2 linked regions of the Promicromonospora sukumoe genome follow. The protein of the gene in region 1 interacts with the protein of each later gene in a pairwise test. Links are inferred from orthologs where the notes say so. Each region holds a gene or a part of one and is shown in the gene's direction. Other genes may lie near its edges.

Region 1 (4,624 bases):
CCGGCCCCGCCAAGCACCGGCCCCCGCTGCCCGTGCGGGACGGCCTCAACCCCACGCGGCTCGTGCTGCCGCACGACCCCGACGTCGTCGCACGGTTCCCGTACGCGCTCGACTACCTGCTGGACCGGTTCCGCGACGACGAGGTGCGCCTGCGCGAGAAGCTCGCCCTCGGCGAGGTCGTCACGGGGCGTGGCGAGCCACTCACCCCGACGACGCCGTACGAGCCGCGCGGGTTCCTGTACCTGTACCGGGACCCGCCGGCCCACGAGGACCCGATCCCGTTCGAGCCCGAGGTGCTGCACCGCGACGAGAACCTGCTGGTCGTGGACAAGCCCCACTTCCTCGCGACGATGCCGCGCGGGCGGTGGGTCCGCGAGACGGCGCTCGTGCGCCTGCGCGTCGCGCTCGACCTGCCGGAGCTCTCGCCCGCGCACCGGCTCGACCGGGGCACGGCGGGCGTGCTCGTGCTCACCGTGCGGCCCGAGGTACGCGGCGCGTACCAGGAGGCGTTCGCCCGGCGGGAGGTGCGCAAGGTCTACGAGGCGGTGGCGCCGCTGCCGCCGTCGGACGCACCCCTGGCCGGGGGCGAGCCCGTGACCCTGCGCAGCCGCATCGTGAAGCGGCGCGGCGTCGCCCGGGCCGAGGAGGTACCCGGCGAGCCGAACGCGGAGTCGCGGATCAGCCTCGCCGCCGCCGCCGAGACCCGGGGCCTCGGCCTGTACCGGCTCGAGCCGCACACCGGCAAGACCCACCAGCTCCGGCTGCACATGGCGTCCCTCGGGCTGCCGATCCTGCACGACCCGTTCTGGCCCGAGCTGCGCGCCGCCGACCCCGACGACTTCGACCGTCCCCTGCAGCTCCTGTCCCGGTCCCTGGAGCTCACCGACCCCCTGTCCGGCCGGCCCCGGCGCTTCGAGTCCCGCCGCACGCTGCGCGAATGGACCGCGTAGCCGCCCCGCATGTGTCAGACCTACAGGTCCCCCGAGGGACCTGTAGGTCTGACACGTTCGCCGGGATCGCACAGGTGCGAGAATCGGTGCGATGAGCACCGTCCCCGACTACCCCGCCCGCGCGGTCGTCGACCTCGACGCGATCCGCGACAACGTGCGCGCCCTGCGGGCGACCGCCCCGACCGCCCAGGTCATGGCCGTCGTCAAGGCAGACGCGTACGGGCACGGGCTCGCGCCCGCGGCCCGGGCGGCTCTCGCGGGCGGCGCGACCTGGCTGGGCGCCGCGCAGAGCGTCGAGGCGCTCGCGATCCGTGCCGCCGTCGGACCGGGCCCGCGCATCCTGACCTGGCTCTACGCGCCCGGCGCGCCCCTGGCCGACCTGGTGCGCGACGACGTCGACGTCGCCGTCGCCGCGGCCTGGGCCCTCGACGAGGTGGCCGACGGCGCCCGCTCCGCGGGAAAGACCGCCCGCGTGCACCTCAAGGTCGACACCGGGCTCGGCCGCAACGGGATCATGCCCGCGGACCTGCCCGCCGTCCTCGACCGGGTCGCGGCGCTCCAGGCCGAGGGCGCGCTCGCCGTCGTCGGCCTCATGTCGCACTTCGCGCTCGCGGACGAGCCCGACGACCCGTCGGTCAAGATGCAGACCCACGTCTTCGAGGAGGCGCTCCGGACCGTCGAGGCCGCCGGGATCGACCTCGAGGTGCGGCACATCGCCAACTCCGCGGCGACCCTGACCAACCCGGCCGCCCACTACGACCTGGTGCGCCCCGGCATCGCCGTGTACGGGCTCTCGCCCGTGCCGCACCTCGGCGCGCCCGGCGACTACGGGCTCCGGCCCGCGATGACGCTGGAGGCGCGGCTCGCCACGGTCAAGCGGGTCCCGGAGGGGCACGGCGTGTCCTACGGGCACTTCTACGTCACGCCGCAGGACACGGTGCTCGGCGTCGTCCCGCTCGGCTACTCGGACGGGATACCGCGGCACGCCTCCGGCGGCTCGCTCGGCCCGGGCGGGCCGGTGCTCGTCGGCGGCGGCGTGGACGACGTCGCGGCCCCCGCGACCGGACTCGGCACCGCCCGCGTCCTGCGTGTCGCGGGGCGCGTGTGCATGGACCAGATCATGCTGGACCTCGGCCCGTACGCGCCCGAGCAGGCCGGCGACGTCGTGACACTCTTCGGGGCGTCCGACGGGCTGGCCCGCGCCGGAGCGCCCAACGCCGAGGACTGGGCGCAGGCCGCCGGAACCATCAGCTACGAGATCGTGACGCGCCTCGGGGCGCGCGTCCCACGCGTGTACGTGGGCACGGCAGGAAGGGAGACCGCGTGAGCGGGGCAGTGAGCGGACCGGGCGACACCACGACGTCGGAGGCGGTGGTGCTCCACCTGCCCGACGCCGATACGACGCGCGCCTTCGGGGCGGCGCTCGCCGGGGTGCTGCGCCCCGGGGACCTGGTGATCCTCACCGGTGACCTCGGAGCCGGCAAGACGACGCTGACGCAGGGGATCGGGGCCGCGCTCAACGTGCGCGGGCAGGTGGCGTCGCCCACGTTCATCGTGGCGCGCGAGCACCCGCCGCTGCCGCGCGAGGACGGCACGCGCGGACCCGGGCTCGTGCACGTCGACGCCTACCGCCTCGGCGGGCTGGGCGAGCTCGACGCGCTCGACCTGGACTCGTCCCTGGAGGACTCCGTCACCGTCGTGGAGTGGGGGCGCGGCCTGGCCGAGGCGCTCGCCGACGACCGGCTGGAGATCGACCTGCAGCGCCCGCGCGGTGCGCCGTCGTTCGACCCCGGCGCGGAGGCCGAGGCCGACCCGGGGGCAGGTACCCGCACGGTGACGATCTGCGCGATCGGCCCCCGATGGACGGGCGTGGACCTCCGCGCCCTGGTGAGCGGTCGGTAGCTGGTCAGATGATCATCCCCGGCGTCCCGCCTCGCGCGTAATACCCTGGTGACGTGGCCGTTCTTGCTCTCGATACCTCAGCAGCCGTCGCCGTCTCGCTCGTCGACGAGGAGGGCGCGCGTCTCGCGTCCCGCTCCTCGGACGAGCGCCGCCGGCACGCCGAGTCGCTCGCGCCCCTGATCACCGAGGTCCTCGACGAGGCCGGGATCGAGCGCGCCGACCTGACCGCCGTCGTCGCCGGCACCGGCCCGGCCCCGTTCACGGGGCTGCGCGTCGGGCTGGTGACCGCCCGCACGCTCGCGCTGTCCCTCGGCGTCCCCGTGCTCGGCGTGCCCAGCCTCGACGCGCTGGCGGTGCAGGCCGTCAGCGACCTCGGCCTGCGCGCGGGGGCGGAGATCCTGGCCACCTCCGACGCCCGCCGCAAGGAGGTCTACTGGGCTCGCTACCGCGTGGTCGCGCACGAGGGGCCGCACGGCGTGCCCGTCGTGGAGCGCACCGCCGGGCCCGACGTCGACCGGGCCGGCTTCGTCGCGCAGGCCCAGCTCCCGCTGGCCGACGCCGACACCCCGCTGCCCGTCGTCGTCGGCGAGGGCGCCATGCTCTACCCCGAGTTCCTCCCGGTCGCCGACGACGCGCCCCTCGTCCCCGACGCGACCGTGCTGGCCCGCCTGGCGCTCGTCCGCCGCGAGGCCGGCGAGGAGCTGCCGACGGAGCCGCTGTACCTGCGGCGTCCGGACGTGCACGAGCCGGGCGTCGCGACGGGCTCGGGTGCGGGTGCGGGTGCCAGTGCCGGTCCGGCCGCCGCTTCCGCCGCGGGCGGTGCCGCATGATCACCGAGGTGCGGCTGCGCCCGCTGCGCAACGCCGACTTCGACCGCGTGCTGCAGCTCGAGCGGCAGCTCTTCGGCCGCGGCGCCTGGACCTACGGCATGCTCGCCGACGAGCTCGCCGGCCTGGGCCGCTGGTACGTCGTGGCCGAGCCCGAGCGGCTCGACCGGGCGGGCGACCAGCCCGTCGTCGGCTACGCCGGGCTGTGGTTCGACGGCGACGTCACGCAGATCATGACCATCGGCGTGGACCCCGACGTCCAGCGCCACGGCGTGGGCCGCCAGCTCATGGACGCGCTCATCGAGCGGTCGCGCAAGGTCAAGGCCGAGGCGGTACTGCTGGAGGTGCGCGTCGACAACGCGCCCGCCATCGAGATGTACCGGGACTTCGGCTTCCAGGTCCTGGGCGTGCGCAAGCGCTACTACCAGCCCGAGAACGTCGACGCGTACACGATGCGCCTCGACCTGTCCGAGGTGGAGCACCCGACGGCGGACGCCGCGGTCGAGTCGCCGGTGGACGCCCCGACGACGCCGGACGACGCCACGGGAGACGCGGCATGAGGTAGCCGGAACTACCTACTCGAACCTGCTAAACGTACTAATCTGAGCCTTAGATTAGTACGTTTAGCAGGTTCACCAGGAGGTTTTATGCGCTCGTTCATGGCGCTTGATGTGCTTATTGGAAGCGTGCCGTTCGACCTCGTCCACGACCTGAGAGTGATCGACACCGGCCGTGGCAGCGAGGCCTTGTACCGGGACAAGCTGCCTGCCCTGCTGACGAGTCTGGCGCAACGCGCTCGCGTTGCGAGCATCGAAGCCTCTTCTGCGATCGAGGGAGTCGTGGTCGAGAGCCGCGAGCGTGCGGACGTGATCCTGAGTGGAAAGCCAGTGGTACTCCGGGATCGGAGCGAGCGGGAGCTCGCCGGGTACCGGGCGGCACTGGACT
Region 2 (4,453 bases), on another replicon or contig:
CTCAGCGACGTCACACGGATCGGTGAGCTGAGTCCGGAGACGTTCGAGGCGGAGTGGACCGACGGCGCGACCGGCCCCGCCGTCGGCGCTCACTTCCGCGGGCACGTGCGCCGCAACGGCGTGGGGCCCGTGTACTGGTCGCAGTGCAAGGTGACCCACTGCGAGCCGGCCCGCGACTTCGGCTTCACGGTGTACCTGGGCGGCCGGCGCCTTAACAACTGGCGCTACCAGCTCGCCCCCGCCGACGGCGGCGGCACGGACGTGACCGAGTCGTTCGAGCTGGAGCAGCGCGGCGTCGCCCGCGCGTACTGGGCCCTGGCGGGCTGGCACCGGCGCCGGGTGAACGTCCGGGGCATGCGGCAGACCCTCGAGAGGGCGCGGACAATTGTCGAGGCGGGAACCTGAAGCGCCGGTACCCTTGACAGGTGACTATTCGCCTGTTTGACACCGCTGCGCGCGAGGTGCGCGACTTCACCCCCATCACCCCGGGCGAGGTCGGCATCTACCTGTGTGGCGCCACGGTCCAGGCACCCCCTCATGTAGGCCACCTGCGCCCGGTCGTCGCGTTCGACGTGCTGCGCCGGTGGCTCACCCGACGGGGCCTGAAGGTCACCCTGATCCGCAACGTCACGGACATCGACGACAAGGTGCTGGCCAAGTCGGCCGCAGCCGGCCGGGAGTGGTGGGCGCACGCCGCGCTGTACGAGCGCGTGTTCACCCAGGCGTACGACGCGCTCGGCGTCATCCCGCCCACCTACGAGCCGCGGGCCACGGGCAGCGTGCCCGAGATGGTCGGGCTCATGGAGCGCCTCGTCGAGCGGGGCCACGCCTACGCCACCGGCGAGGGCAACGTCTGGTTCGACGTGCACTCCTGGCCCGCCTACGGCGAGCTGACCCGGCAGAAGGTCGAGGACCTCAGCCCCGAGGAGGGCGCTGAGGCCACGGCGGGCACCGCCGGGGCGGCCAAGAAGAACCCGCACGACTTCGCGCTCTGGAAGGCTGCCAAGCCGGGCGAGCCGGAGTCGGCGTCGTGGGACACCCCGTTCGGCCGCGGCCGCCCGGGCTGGCACCTGGAGTGCTCCGCGATGGCCCGGCGCTACCTGGGCGAGACGTTCGACATCCACGGCGGCGGCCTCGACCTGCGGTTCCCGCACCACGAGAACGAGCAGGCACAGTCGCGGGCCGCGGGCTACGGGTTCGCGCAGCGCTGGATGCACGTCGCGTGGGTCACCCAGTCCGGCGTGAAGATGTCGAAGTCGCTGGGCAACGGGCTGCTCGTCAGCGAGCTGCTGGCCCAGGCGCCCGCGCCCGTGGTGCGGTACGCCCTGGCGGCCGTGCAGTACCGGTCCATGCTCGAGTGGGCGCCCGACACCCTGGAGGAGGCGCGCACCACCTGGGAGCGGCTGACGGGCTTCGTGACACGCGCCTCGGAGCGGGTCGGCGACGTGCCGGCCGAGGAGGTCGCCAAGGCGGAGGTCCCCGAGGCGTTCGCCGCCGCGATGGACGACGACCTGAACGTGCCGCAGGCGCTCGCCGTGGTGCACGAGCACCTGCGGGCGGGCAACACGGCCCTCGCCTCCGGGAGCGACGCCGCGGTCCGCGACGAGCTGGTGACGCTGCGTGCGATGCTCGACGTGCTGGGCCTGGACCCCGCCGACCCGCAGTGGTCGACGTCGGGCGACGACCGGTACGCGACGGCCCTCGACGGGCTCGTCGCGGCGGAGCTCAAGGCGCGCGCGGAGGCGCGGGCCGCGAAGGACTGGGCGGCGTCGGACGCTATCCGGGACCGCCTCGCGGCCGCCGGGATCGAGGTCCAGGACTCCGCGGACGGGGCCCGCTGGTCCCTCTCCTGAACTTTTTCTGGTGGTCCAGCTTGTCGGGACCGCCTCGACCGATACCTGCGGTGGTCACGACAAGCTCGACCACCGGCTGAGAGACGAGACAAACCATGGCAGGCAATTCGAAGCGCGCCGGAGCGGTGCGCAAGGCCGGCTCCAAGAAGGGCGCCCAGGTCGGCACCGGCGGCCACAGCCGCAAGGGGCTGCAGGGCAAGGGCCCGACGCCCAAGGCGGAGGACCGTACCTACCACCCCGCGCACGAGCGCAAGGTCGCCGCGGAGAAGCGGGCAGCCGTGGCCGGACGCCGTCCGGGCGGCCCGGGCGGGCGCGGCGCCGGGCGCAAGGGCGCCGGGGCGGCCGAGGTCGTCGCGGGCCGCAACGCCGTCCTGGAGGCGCTGCGCGCGGAGATGCCCACCGAGGGCATCTACCTGGCCTCGCGCCTGGAGTCGGACGACCGCACCCAGGAGATCCTGGAGATCGCGCACACGCGCAGCCTGCCCATGTTCGAGGCGTCGCGCCTCGACCTGGACCGGATGACGGACGGCGCCGTGCACCAGGGCGTCGCGATGAAGGTTCCGGCGTACGACTACAAGGACGCCGACGACCTGCTCGACGTCGCGGCCGAGGCCGGCGAGCCGGCGCTGATCGTGGCGCTGGACAGCATCACCGACCCCCGCAACCTCGGTGCCGTGCTGCGGTCCGCCGGGGCGTTCGGCGCGCACGGCGTGCTGGTGCCGGAGCGGCGCGCGGCGGGCGTGACGGCGTCGGCCTGGAAGGTGTCCGCGGGCGCCGCCGCGCGCGTCCCCGTGGCGCGCGCGACCAACCTGGCCCGCGAGCTCGCCGAGCTGAAGAAGTCCGGCTGCTTCGTGGTCGGGCTCGACGCCGGCGGCGACATGCCCGTGGGCGAGCTCGCGTATGCGACGGACCCGCTGGTGCTGGTCGTCGGGTCGGAGGGCAAGGGCCTGTCCCGCCTCGTGCGCGAGGCGTGCGACGCCGTGGTCTCCATCCCGATCGCGGCCACGACCGAGTCGCTGAACGCCGCCGTGGCGGCGGGCATCACGCTGTACGAGGTGGCGCGCCAGCGGTCCGAGGCGGCCGGCTAGGCCCTCCCGTCGTGCCCGCCGGCGGCTACGACTGCTGCTCGGCCTCGCCCGGCGCGAGGCCGAGCAGGGCGTCCTCGTCGGGCCGGTGCCGCAGCACGTTCTCCACGTAGGACTTCGCGGCCTCGGGCAGCGGGATGTCCCGCTGCGCCTGCTGCGAGATGAACCAGCGGTGGTCGAGGATCTCGTGGAAGAGCTGCGCGGGCTCCAGCTTGCGCCGCATCTCGCGGGGCACGGCGTCGATCGTGGGGCGGAAGACCTGGCGGACCCAGGCGTGCGCCACGATCTGCTCCTGGTCGTTCTGCCGGTCGGTCGCGGCCCGGAAGCTGTCGAGGTCGTTGAGCATGCGGCGCGCCTGGTTCTCCTGGACGTCCAGGCCCGTGAGGCGCAGCAGCCGGCGGGAGTGGTGCCCGGCGTCGACCACCTTGGGCTGGATGCGCACCTTGGTGCCGTCGATGTCGGTGGTGATCTCCAGCTCGCCCACGTCGAAGCCCAGGTCGTTGAGCCGCTCGATGCGCGCGGCGACCCGCCAGCGCTCCTCGGAGTCGAACGCCTCCGAGATCGTCAGGGCGGCCCACAGCTCCTGGTACCGCTCCACGAGGGCGTCGCCGATGGAGACCTCGTCGACGTCCTCGTCGAGCAGCTCGCCCGCGGCGAGGTCCATCAGCTCGCCGATGATGTTGGTGCGCGCCAGGTCGACGTCGTAGCTGCGCTGGCCCTTCGTCAGCGTGCGGTGCATGTCGCCGGTCTCGGCGTCGACCAGGTAGGCGGCGAAGGTCTCGGCGTCGCGCCGGAACAGCGTGTTCGACAGCGAGACGTCGCCCCAGTAGAAGCCCACGAGGTGCAGGCGCACCAGGAGCACCGCCAGGGCGTCGATGAGCCGCGTGGCGGTGTCGGGGCGCAGGTCCTGGCTGAACAGGGCGCGGTAGGGCAGCGAGAACGGCAGGTGCTCGGTGATCAGCACGGCCTCGAGCCGCTCGCCGTCGGGCGCGCTGCGGCCCGTGATGACGCCGACGGGCACGACCGAGGGCACCTCGATGCGGTGCAGCTGGCGCAGCAGCGCGTACTCGCGGTAGGCGACGGTCTCGCCGATCTCCTTGATCGCCAGCACGCGGCCGCCGTGGTTGACGAAGCGGACCACGTGCCGCGAGATGCCCTGGGGCAGGGCGGCGAGCACCTCGTCCGGCCACTCGGCCAGGGGGACGTGCCAGGGGAGGTCCAGCAGAGTGGGGTCGGGTGCGACCGCGGTGATCTGGAGGTTCTGCTGGGGCATGGGCACCATTCTGGACGACGGGAGCGCCGGGGCTGAATCACGGCGGGACAGAAGTGTGGCGAGACAGGGCGTCGGCTGGTGCCGGCGTCCTGTCTCGCCACACTTCTACTTCGCCATGGTCCTACCTCGGCGAGGGGCGCTCGGCTCAGCCGAGGCGTTCGCCCGAGGTCGCGGAGAACACGTGGGAGTGGCCGGCCTGGATGGCGACGGAGATGACGTCGCCCTTGTCCGGCACGCCGCGC

The links. Proteins that work in one complex are often made in the same cells at the same time.
Region 2: the proteins of tsaE (region 1) and rlmB interact in binary tests that used the Escherichia coli proteins (3 or more experiments, as listed by UniProt). The link is inferred for Promicromonospora sukumoe from one-to-one orthologs.

Annotation. Positions count from the first base shown.
Region 1 is NZ_JACGWV010000003.1:724,272-728,895, forward strand. Bases 1,064-4,062 are described here. They hold tsaE (tRNA (adenosine(37)-N6)-threonylcarbamoyltransferase complex ATPase subunit type 1 TsaE), read left to right. Parts: upstream 1,064-2,273; coding sequence 2,274-2,852; downstream 2,853-4,062. Other genes in these bases: alr (alanine racemase), read left to right, coding at 1,064-2,277; tsaB (tRNA (adenosine(37)-N6)-threonylcarbamoyltransferase complex dimerization subunit type 1 TsaB), read left to right, coding at 2,906-3,682; rimI (ribosomal protein S18-alanine N-acetyltransferase), read left to right, coding at 3,679-4,062. In the rest of the region: FHX71_RS27295 (pseudouridine synthase), read left to right, coding at 1-950; more of alr, read left to right, coding at 1,042-1,063; more of rimI, read left to right, coding at 4,063-4,239; FHX71_RS27320 (Fic family protein), read left to right, coding at 4,327-4,624. UniProt on the Escherichia coli protein: Required for the formation of a threonylcarbamoyl group on adenosine at position 37 (t(6)A37) in tRNAs that read codons beginning with adenine.
Region 2 is NZ_JACGWV010000002.1:1,040,962-1,045,414, reverse strand. What follows is about bases 1,117-3,944. They hold rlmB (23S rRNA (guanosine(2251)-2'-O)-methyltransferase RlmB), read left to right. Parts: upstream 1,117-1,948; coding sequence 1,949-2,941; downstream 2,942-3,944. Other genes in these bases: FHX71_RS21685 (DUF4032 domain-containing protein), read right to left, coding at 2,967-3,944; cysS (cysteine--tRNA ligase), read left to right, coding at 1,117-1,853. In the rest of the region: FHX71_RS21700 (SRPBCC family protein), read left to right, coding at 1-405; more of cysS, read left to right, coding at 426-1,116; more of FHX71_RS21685, read right to left, coding at 3,945-4,211; FHX71_RS21680 (ABC transporter ATP-binding protein), read right to left, coding at 4,357-4,453. UniProt on the Escherichia coli protein: Specifically methylates the ribose of guanosine 2251 in 23S rRNA.